Regions from separate parts of the Micrococcus sp. HMSC067E09 genome, predicted to be linked through region 1. Evidence: riboswitches for the same ligand, from Rfam matches in the RefSeq annotation. Region 1 holds a riboswitch; each other region holds the start of a gene.
What was found. Region 1 has a riboswitch for S-adenosylmethionine ahead of HMPREF2863_RS06380 (O-acetylhomoserine aminocarboxypropyltransferase/cysteine synthase family protein). Riboswitches for the same ligand answer to the same signal wherever they lie in the genome.
Positions count from the first base shown of each region.

Region 2: linked by a shared signal. The riboswitch ahead of HMPREF2863_RS00390 (acyl-CoA dehydrogenase family protein) and the one ahead of HMPREF2863_RS06380 (O-acetylhomoserine aminocarboxypropyltransferase/cysteine synthase family protein) in region 1 are both predicted to bind S-adenosylmethionine.
Region 3: linked by a shared signal. The riboswitch ahead of HMPREF2863_RS10705 (flavin reductase family protein) and the one ahead of HMPREF2863_RS06380 (O-acetylhomoserine aminocarboxypropyltransferase/cysteine synthase family protein) in region 1 are both predicted to bind S-adenosylmethionine.
Region 4: linked by a shared signal. The riboswitch ahead of HMPREF2863_RS02395 (O-acetylhomoserine aminocarboxypropyltransferase/cysteine synthase family protein) and the one ahead of HMPREF2863_RS06380 (O-acetylhomoserine aminocarboxypropyltransferase/cysteine synthase family protein) in region 1 are both predicted to bind S-adenosylmethionine.

Region 1 is NZ_KV809438.1:212,862-215,052, reverse strand. It holds gene HMPREF2863_RS06380 (O-acetylhomoserine aminocarboxypropyltransferase/cysteine synthase family protein) at 1-1,253, opposite strand, end outside; SAM riboswitch class IV at 1,365-1,482, opposite strand; gene HMPREF2863_RS06375 (VOC family protein) at 1,621-2,191, shown strand, end outside.
Region 2 is NZ_KV809405.1:43,929-46,119, forward strand. It holds gene HMPREF2863_RS00385 (AMP-binding protein) at 1-473, opposite strand, end outside; SAM riboswitch class I at 770-874, shown strand; gene HMPREF2863_RS00390 (acyl-CoA dehydrogenase family protein) at 886-2,191, shown strand, end outside.
Region 3 is NZ_KV809453.1:80,104-82,294, reverse strand. It holds gene HMPREF2863_RS10710 (hypothetical protein) at 1-60, opposite strand, end outside; gene HMPREF2863_RS11630 (hypothetical protein) at 411-965, opposite strand; SAM riboswitch class IV at 1,241-1,361, shown strand; gene HMPREF2863_RS10705 (flavin reductase family protein) at 1,429-1,971, shown strand; gene HMPREF2863_RS11920 (hypothetical protein) at 2,110-2,191, shown strand, end outside.
Region 4 is NZ_KV809417.1:137,726-139,916, forward strand. It holds gene HMPREF2863_RS02390 (acyl-CoA dehydrogenase family protein) at 1-648, opposite strand, end outside; SAM riboswitch class I at 936-1,048, shown strand; gene HMPREF2863_RS02395 (O-acetylhomoserine aminocarboxypropyltransferase/cysteine synthase family protein) at 1,056-2,191, shown strand, end outside.

The DNA of each region.
Region 1 (2,191 bases):
TCGGTGAGCTGGGAATGGGTGGTGGAGGCCGGGTGGATCACCAGCGAGCGGACGTCGCCCACGTTCGCCACATGGTGGTGCAGGGTCAAAGCGTCCACGAAGGCCGCGCCGGCCTCGCGGCCGCCGGCGATCTCGAAGGAGACGATCGCACCCGCGCCGCGCGGGAACAGCTCCTTCGCACGGGCGTTCCACCGGCTCGAGGCGTGCTCGGGATGGACCACGGCCTCCACCTGCCCGTGGCCTTCCAGGTACTCGACGACCCGGCGGGAGTTGGCCACGTGGCGCTCCATGCGCAGGGACAGGGTCTCCAGGCCGAGGTTCACCAGGAAGGCGTTGAACGGGGAGATCGCCGATCCGTAGTCACGGAGCAGCTGCACGCGGGCCTTGAGGATGTAGGAGAGGTTCACGCCGAAGGCGCCGTCGGCGCCGAGGTCCCGAGCGTAGACGAGGCCGTGGTAGGACTCGTCCGGCTCGGTGAAGCCGCCGAAGCGCTCGGGGTACCTGCCGTAGTCGAAGGTGCCGGCGTCCACGATCACGCCGGCCATGGCTGCGGCGTGGCCGCCGAGGTACTTGGTGGCCGAGTGGGTGACCACGTCCGCACCGTGCTCGATCGGCCGGAACAGGTACGGCGAGGCCAGGGTGTTGTCCACGATCAGCGGGACACCGGCCTCGTGGGCGACGGCGGAGACACCGGCGACGTCCAGCACGTCCCCGCGCGGGTTGCCGAGGGACTCGCCGAAGAACGCCTTGGTCTCCGGGCGGACGGCGGCCCGCCACTGCTCCAGGTCGTCCGGGTCCTGCACGAAGGTGGTCCGGACCCCGACCTTGGCCAGGGTGTGCTTGAAGAGGTTCTGTGTGCCGCCGTAGAGCGAGGTGGAGACCACCACGTGGTCCCCGGCGCCGGCGACGTTGAGGATCGCGAACGTGGTGGCTGACTGCCCGGAGGACAGCAGCAGCGCACCCACGCCGCCCTCGAGCGCGGCGATCTTCTCCTCCACCGCCTGCTGGGTGGGGTTGCCGATCCGCGTGTACAGCGGGTCCAGGTCCGCCAGCGCGAAGCGGTCCGCGGCCACCTGGGAGCTGGGGAAGTCGAAGGACGTGGTCTGCACGATCGGCAGAGCGGTGGCGCCGTGGGCGTGGGGCTGCTCGGCGCCGGCGTGGATCTGACGGGTCTCGAAGCCCCAGGCCTCGGCGGCGGGGGTCTCGGCGTTCGCGGAGGCGCTCGTCTCAGGGGCGCTGTTCTGGGTGGTCATGGCGGACTCCTGGGGCTGTCAGGGTCGGCCATGCCCCCGCACCTCGGACTGCCGTGGACCTTGAGCAGGTCCGGGGCTCTGGCACGCCCGTGCGGGAGCGGGCGCATGACACGACCGCGCTTGCCGGGCCCCGGTCTGGGGCCGGCCTGGTCGTCACCCGGGGCACCCCGCCGCGGTGGGGAGGGTTGCCGGCCAGAATGCCGGGGCACTGGTGCTGGCTCTCGTGACCGTGACGCCAGTGTGGCATCGGGGACACACCGACCGCACACCGGCTCGTCACGATTTCATGTCCTTCGTCACACAGGGCTAGCCTGAGCCTCACGACAGCCCGGCTGACATCCCCTGGGCCGACGAGAGGACGATCTTCGTGAGCACCATCCGCCTGGACCATGTGTCCTACGCCGCCGGCCCCGAGGGCCTCGACGCCACCGTGGAACGGGTTTCCGACGCCCTCGGCGTGGAGCGCGTGAAGGGCGGCGTGCACCCTCGGTTCGGCACCCGCAACGCCCTGTTCCCCATGGCCCACGGCCAGTACCTGGAGGTCGTGGAGGTCCTGGACCACCCGGCAGCGGCGAACGCCCCGTTCGGCCAGGCCGTGCGCTCCCGCTCCGAGCAGGGCGGCGGCTGGATGGGCTGGGTCGTGGCCACAGACGACCTCTCCGCCTTCGAAGAGCGCCTCGGCCGCTCCGCCGTGCCCGGCAACCGCAAGTTCCCGGACGGCCGCGAGCTGACCTGGAAGCAGATCGGCATCAAGGGCCTGATCGCGGACCCGCAGGTCCCGTACCTCGTCTGCTGGGACGAGGGCACCGAGGACCTCCACCCCTCCCTGGCGGCCCCGGCGCAGGCCTCGATCTCCTCGCTCACCCTGGCCGGCTCCCGCGAGCGCGTCCGCTCCTGGCTGGGCCTGGACGATCCGTCCCAGAAGGTCGAGGACCTCA
Region 2 (2,191 bases), on a different contig from region 1:
GCGTAGGTGACGGCGCGGCGGTCCCCGGGCTCGCCCTCGAAGTACAGCGCCACCTTCTCCCCACGCCCGGCCTCCACGTGCCGGTCCACGCAGTTGTACGCCACGTTGAGCCGCCCGTCCGCGTACCAGCGGATCTGCGGGGCGGCCCCGGCGGCCGCGTCCGTGGGGACCGTGTCCGTCACCTGGGTGAAGTCCGTGTCCCAGGTCAGCCGGCGGCCCACCGCCTCCCAGAGGGCGAGTCGGTCGGATTCGGCGACGACGGCGCCGTCGCCCCGACCTCCATGGGCCCGTCCCGCGGGCCGTCCCGGGTGGACGTCCGGGTCCGCTGCGTCCACCAGGGACTGCGGCAGCGGACCGGGCAGCGTGGCCAGGGCGGCGGCGGGGACGCCGTCGTTCGGGCCGCGGACGGGATCCGGCGCGGGGAGGGCCGTCTCGGCGACGGCCGCGGCGGTGCCGGCTGCGGACACGGGCATGGGGTGTCTCCTTCCATCGGTCCTGGCGGGAGCACCCGCAGCCCGCGGGGAGGCGGACCCGGGTTGCTGCGGCGTCGAAGAGCCAGGTCTCTGGTGCCGCTCCGGATGGTGTGCGCGTCCACGGTAGGCCCGCGGTGTGCCACAGACGCGGTGCCGGTCCGGCTGGTGGGCGCGGACGCGTTGCGCCAGGTCATCTGGGCGGCGCCGACGGGCGACGCCCGTCCGGCGAGGGTGTCCATGACGGACGTGGGGCGGCTGCCTTCCGTGGCCGGGCGGGGCCGTGCTGTGCTGTGGCCGACCCATCCAGAGCGGCCGAGAGATCCGGATCGACGACGCCGCAGCAACCCCCTCATCCCTGTCCGGCAGGGTCGGGACGGTGCTACCGCCGGGACCGATGGAAAGGAGCCCGCGCATGTCCGCGCCCCTCACCGCACCCCACGACCCGACCGTGAACGCGGTCCCCACCCGTCCGCCGCTGGCCGTCACCCCGGACGTCCCGGACACCGACGACCTCGCTCGACTGCGGCAGCGGTTCGCCCCGATCTTCGAGCGCATCGCCGCCGGCGCCGCCGAGCGGGACGTGAACCGCACCCTGCCGTACGAGCAGATCCGCGAGCTCAACGCCGCCGGCTTCGCCACCCTGCGCGTTCCCCGGTCCCACGGGGGACCGGAGGTGAGCGTGCGGACGCTGACCGCCCTGCTGGTGGAGCTGGCGGCCGCCGACTCGAACGTGGCCCACCAGTACCGCTCCCACTACGGGTTCCTGGAGTCCCTGCGCCACAAATCGTCCGCCCAGCAGGAGCGCTGGTACCGGTTGATCCTCGAGGGAGCCACCGTGGGCAACGCGTCCACGGAGACCTCGGGCAACGCACTGGGCACCCTCAACACCCGGCTCGAGCCCCGTCCGGGCGGCGGCGCGGTCCTCACCGGGCGCAAGGGCTACGCCACCGCGTCCCTGTTCTCCACCCACACCCGGGTCTCCGCGGCCATCACGGACGAGGACGGCAGGACGACGCCGGGCCGCTGCTTCGCCGTGGTGCCCGTCGATCACGAGGGCGTCGAGCTCTACGACGACTGGGACGGCTTCGGGCAGCGCCTCACCGCCACCGGCACCGCCGTGTTCACGTCCGTCCCCGTGGACGGCGCCGACCTCTTCGACCGTCAGGCCGGCACGGCCGAGGCCGTGATCGAGGCCGCCTACTTCCAGCAGTTCCTGCTGGCGGTCCTGGCCGGCATCGCCACCGGCGCCCGGGACACCGCCGCCGAACTGGTGCGCGCCCGCACCCGCACCTTCAACACCGGCTCCGGCGCGCTCTACCGCGAGGACCCGCTGATCCAGGAGGCCGTCGGACGGATCGCCGCCACCGCCTTCTCCGTGACCGCCGCCGTGCTGCACGCCGCCGACGCCCTGGACGCGGCCATCGCCGCGGTCGACGCCGCCGCCGAGGGCGAGGACCTGGCCCTGGAGGTCTACGCGGCCGAGCTGGCCGTGGAACAGGCCCAGGTGACCGTCCCCGAGGCCGCGATCCGTGCCGCCTCCGAGCTGTTCCACGCCGGCGGCGCCTCCAACACCCGCTCCGGCAAGGCCCTCGACCGGTTCTGGCGCAACGCCCAGACCGTGGCCACCCACAACCCCATCCCGTTCCGCGCCCGCTCTGTGGGCGACTGGTTCGTCAACGGCACCCTGCCCGAGGGGCTGAACGCCATCGGCGACGCCG
Region 3 (2,191 bases), on a different contig from region 1:
CGTCGCCGGGTCGAGGTAGCCGGCATCCGGATGCTGGCGTGAGTACTCGACCAACGTCATCCCGTCCTTCTCGAAGAGAGCGGCCGGAAGCGCCTCCTCAGCGTCCGAGCCTGACGAGCCCGCGCCGGAAGCGGCCGTGGACTCCGCAGAAGATGCGGACGCGTGTGCCGGGTCACTCGATGACGCTGCAACACTGGATTCCCCCGAACTGGACGTCTTGTTGTCCGAGGCGGAGGAGCATCCTGTCATGGCTGTACCGAAGAGAATCGCCGCGACGATAACCGAGGCGCAACGAGTAGATCGCAGGAGGGGGAAGGAGGACATGATTGACCTTCTTGTCATGAGTGAACGAAACGGGAGTGCTCTGGCGCCGAACCTTTCGAGTTCGACGCCGGAGCACTTCCCCTGGGTCAGAGACGGTAGTGCTGAAAGTGGAACTGCTGCCATGGAGTGGTGAACGACCCGCTACGCACGGTCACTACCTTGCAGTTCCTGGTCAGCATCTGGCGCTTCCAAGTTCCCTTAGCCCGCTTGGCACCAATCACGAGCTTGCCACCGTTCTTATAGCTAGCCGGCACCTTCCACGCTCCACTGATCGTATTGGTGGAGGAATAGGTGACACCCACTCGGGTGCCTACCTTGGCCGAAACACCCGCGAGGATTGCACGAACATCACCTGACACCTCGCCCGTAATGTCCCCGCTGACGGCAAACGTTCGTCCAGTCGCGATGGAGAGGGTCACGCCGGGCGCCCCAGACACAGAGGAATAAGCCGAATGGGACTTCTTGAAGGTATTCGAGGTCACATTGACAGTCGTCCAACTCTCCTCTGCACAGTCGGCGTTCGGCGAGATGACACCCCCCTCCGGGGATGAGGTCACCGCCCCCGCTCCCGGGGCTGCCGTCAGCGCAGCTGCCACAACGACCCCTGCCGATACCGCCGACAGCTTCTTCTTGATGTCCATCCACATGATCCGACCCCTTTCAGGTGAACCGGCCGTGGGGCCGCGGGTTGCGGTCTCGAGCTCCCCCCCCTCTCTCGAGTAGCGTCATCCTGACCCAGCCGCCCTAGATGTGTCAAGCATCACATTCTGGCAGTGCTCCGCCGAGACTACGGCGCAGGAAAACCGTCGTTTCGCCGCTGCTCGGCACGGCGACGGCATCGGTGTGACCTCGCGTGTCGTTCACAGGGTCGACACCTTTGACGCCCCGGCGTGCCCGCTCCTACCGTGGAGCCCAGAATCACGAGTTCCCGCCATTCACGGCCCTGGCCGGCGGGACGGCAACCCTCTCAACGCTGCAGTGGGGTGCTCCAGGTGAGGATTCGGCCCTCCGGCACCCCGGTTGGGCAAGTACAGCGTCTCTGCGGACACGTCGGTCCGCCCGCCTGCACCGCAGGGCCGCGTCCGTTCCGAAGGGATCCGACGCATGACCACCACCGCACTGCTCTCCCCCGCCACCGCCGCGCATCCGCGGTGGGACGAGGACATCACACCCCTGAACCTGCGCCGAGGACTCGGCGCGTTCCCCACCGGCGCGGTGGCCGTCACCGGCCGGTCGGACGGTGTGGACGAGGTGATGGTGTCCTCCTCCTTCGCCGTGGGGATCTCCTGGGAGCCTGCGCTGGTGTCCTTCTCCGCGCAGAAGTCCTCCCGCACGTGGACGCGTCTGCGGAACGCGGACACCCTCGGCGTCTCCCTGCTCGCCGAGGAGCAGCACCACTTGTGCCGTCAGCTGGCCTCCCGCACCGGAGACCGCCTCGCCGGGCTGGAGCTGCACCGCACCGGCCGGGGCACCCCGTTGCTCGAGGGCTCCTCGCTGTGGTTGGAGACCCGCCTGCACGCCGAGGTGGACGCCGGCGACCACACAGTGGTCCTGATGGAGGTCCTGGGCTTCGCCGACCACACGGACGTCCACGCCCCGGCAGCCCTGCACCACAACGCCTTCACCGGGTTGCGCCCGCTCGCCTGATCCGCCCGGATCGCCTCCGCCCGCCGGCGGCGGGAGGCACGACGACGGCCGCCCCGCGTCATCCGCCCGTCCCCCTCCCTGCGACAGGGCCGGGAGGACAGCGGCCGGTGTACCGCCGTCGTCGGGAAACGTGAGACGATGGGCAAGAAGCAGTTCTCCCTGTTTACCCGTCTTCTTGCAGTACCCGGGCCTGACGGCCAGGGGGCGTTGGTCTTCGCGG
Region 4 (2,191 bases), on a different contig from region 1:
GTGCAGGGTCACTCCGGGGGCGTCCGAGCGCACGGTCGCCGCGCGCTCGGCGCCGTCCTCGTCCTCGACGACGACGATCGTCCAGTCCGCGTACAGCGTCCCGGTGGAATAGGCCTTGCGACCGTTGACCACCGCCGAGCCGTCCGGACGCGTCGTCAGGCGGGTCTCGTAGTGGCCGGTGCGGTTGCCGATCTCCGTGGTCCCGTTTGCGACCGTCTCACCCGTGACGAAGCGGTGCAGCCACCGCTCGCGGCGGGCACCGGCCGGCGAGCCGAGCACCGTCTCCACGTTCACCACGTGCACTCGCAGGGCCTGCAGCACGTTCGAGTCGGCCTCGGCGAGCTCCACGTACAGGCGTGCGGCCTCCGGGAACGTCAGCCCGGCCCCGCCCGCGTCCTCGGGCACGCGCAGCCCCGGGAAGCCGGCGGCGGCGAGGCGGTCCGTGGCCTCGCGATCGGTCACGCGTTCGCGGTCCCGCTCGGCGGCGGTCTCGGCGAGCCAGGCGAACACGGGCGCCAACCGTGCGCGGGCGGCGAGGAACTGGGGCCGGTCGGCCGGGTGCGCGGTGGTCGGCACCCCCGCGTCGGTGGTCCCGGCGTCGGCGGGACGGGTGGTCGTGTCGGTGCGGTCGAGGACGGGAGTGGTCATGGGCGGTCCTTCCGTGGGTGGGTGGGCCGACCGTAGGCATCCGGGCCGGGCCCGTCCCAGCCCGCCGACGGGTGGCGTCACGCGCCGGTTCCCGCCGCTGGCCGACGGAGTCGGCACCGCCGGCATGACGGGCACCGGCGGCAGGTCCGTCACAGCGGGTCACCCGGGCCTCGCCGCACCTGCGGAGCGCACCGGCAGGTTCCGGATGGCGGCGGGTCCGCCCTTGTGACGCGCTGACCGGACCTCCGCTGGACTCGCGGCGGCCCCGCCGCGTGGGATGGGCTCACCACCCATCCAGAGCGGCCGAGAGATCTGGCTCGACGACGCCGCAGCAACCAGCCCGCCGACCCCGGACTCACGGGAACGGCAGGCCCGGTGCTACCGCCAGGAACGATGGAGGAGAGCAGATGCCCCGTCATGCCACACAACAAGTCCACGCCGGCTACGAGCCCGCCGCGCCCCACCGGCCGGTCGTCCCGCCCATCCACCAGACCACGGCGTTCCGTTTCCCGGACCACGCCACGGCGGCATCGATGTTCCGGCTCGAGACCCCCGGCTTCACCTACAGCCGTACGGGCAACCCGACCGTCGCGGTGTTCGAGAACCGCCTCGCCGCGCTGGAGGGCGGCATCGGCGCGATCGCCACGGCCACCGGCCAGGCCGCCGTCGCGCTGTCCCTGCTGGCGCTGCTGCAGGGCGGCAAGCACCTGGTCGCCTCCAGCCGGCTGTACGGGGGCACCGTCGACCTGCTGACGGACACGTTCGCGGACTTCGGCATCGAGGTCACCTTCGCGGACCCGGCGGACCCGCCCGCGTGGGCCGCCGCGGTCCGGCCCGACACCCGCGCGTTCTTCCTCGAGGCCATCACCAACCCGCTCGCCACCCTCCCGGACCTGCCCGCGCTCGGGGACCTCGCCCACGCGGCCGGCGTGCCCGTGGTGGTGGACAGCACCCTCGCGACGCCGGCCCTCTACCGGCCGCTGGAGCACGGCGCCGACGTCGTCGTGCACTCGGCCACCAAGTTCCTCGGCGGGCACGGCGCGGTGCTCGGCGGCGCGATCGTGGACGGCGGCACGTTCGACTACGGCGCGGCGCCCGACCGGTGGCCGCAGCTGGCCCGGCCCAAGGCCCGCTACGGCGGTCAGACTCTGGTCGAGCGGCACGGACGCGGCGCCTACCTGACGCTGGCCCGCAGCAAGTTCCTGCACGACCTCGGCCCCACCCTCGCCCCCGCGAGCGCGGCGCAGTTCATCCAGGGGCTCGAGACGCTCGACCTGCGTGTGGCCCGCCACACCGCCACCGCCCTGGCCGTGGCCGAACACCTGGCCGGGCACCCCGCCGTCGCGCGGGTGCACCACCCCGGCGTGGCCGGGCATCCCAGCGCTGCGCTGGCCGCCCGCGACTTCCCGGACGGCGTCGGCTCGGTGTTCTCCTTCGACCTGGCCTGCGGCCCCGAGACGGTGGCTCCGTTCCTCGACGCGCTCGAGCTGTTCCAACTGGTGGTCAACGTCGGCGACGCCCGGTCCCTCGTCTCCCACCCGGC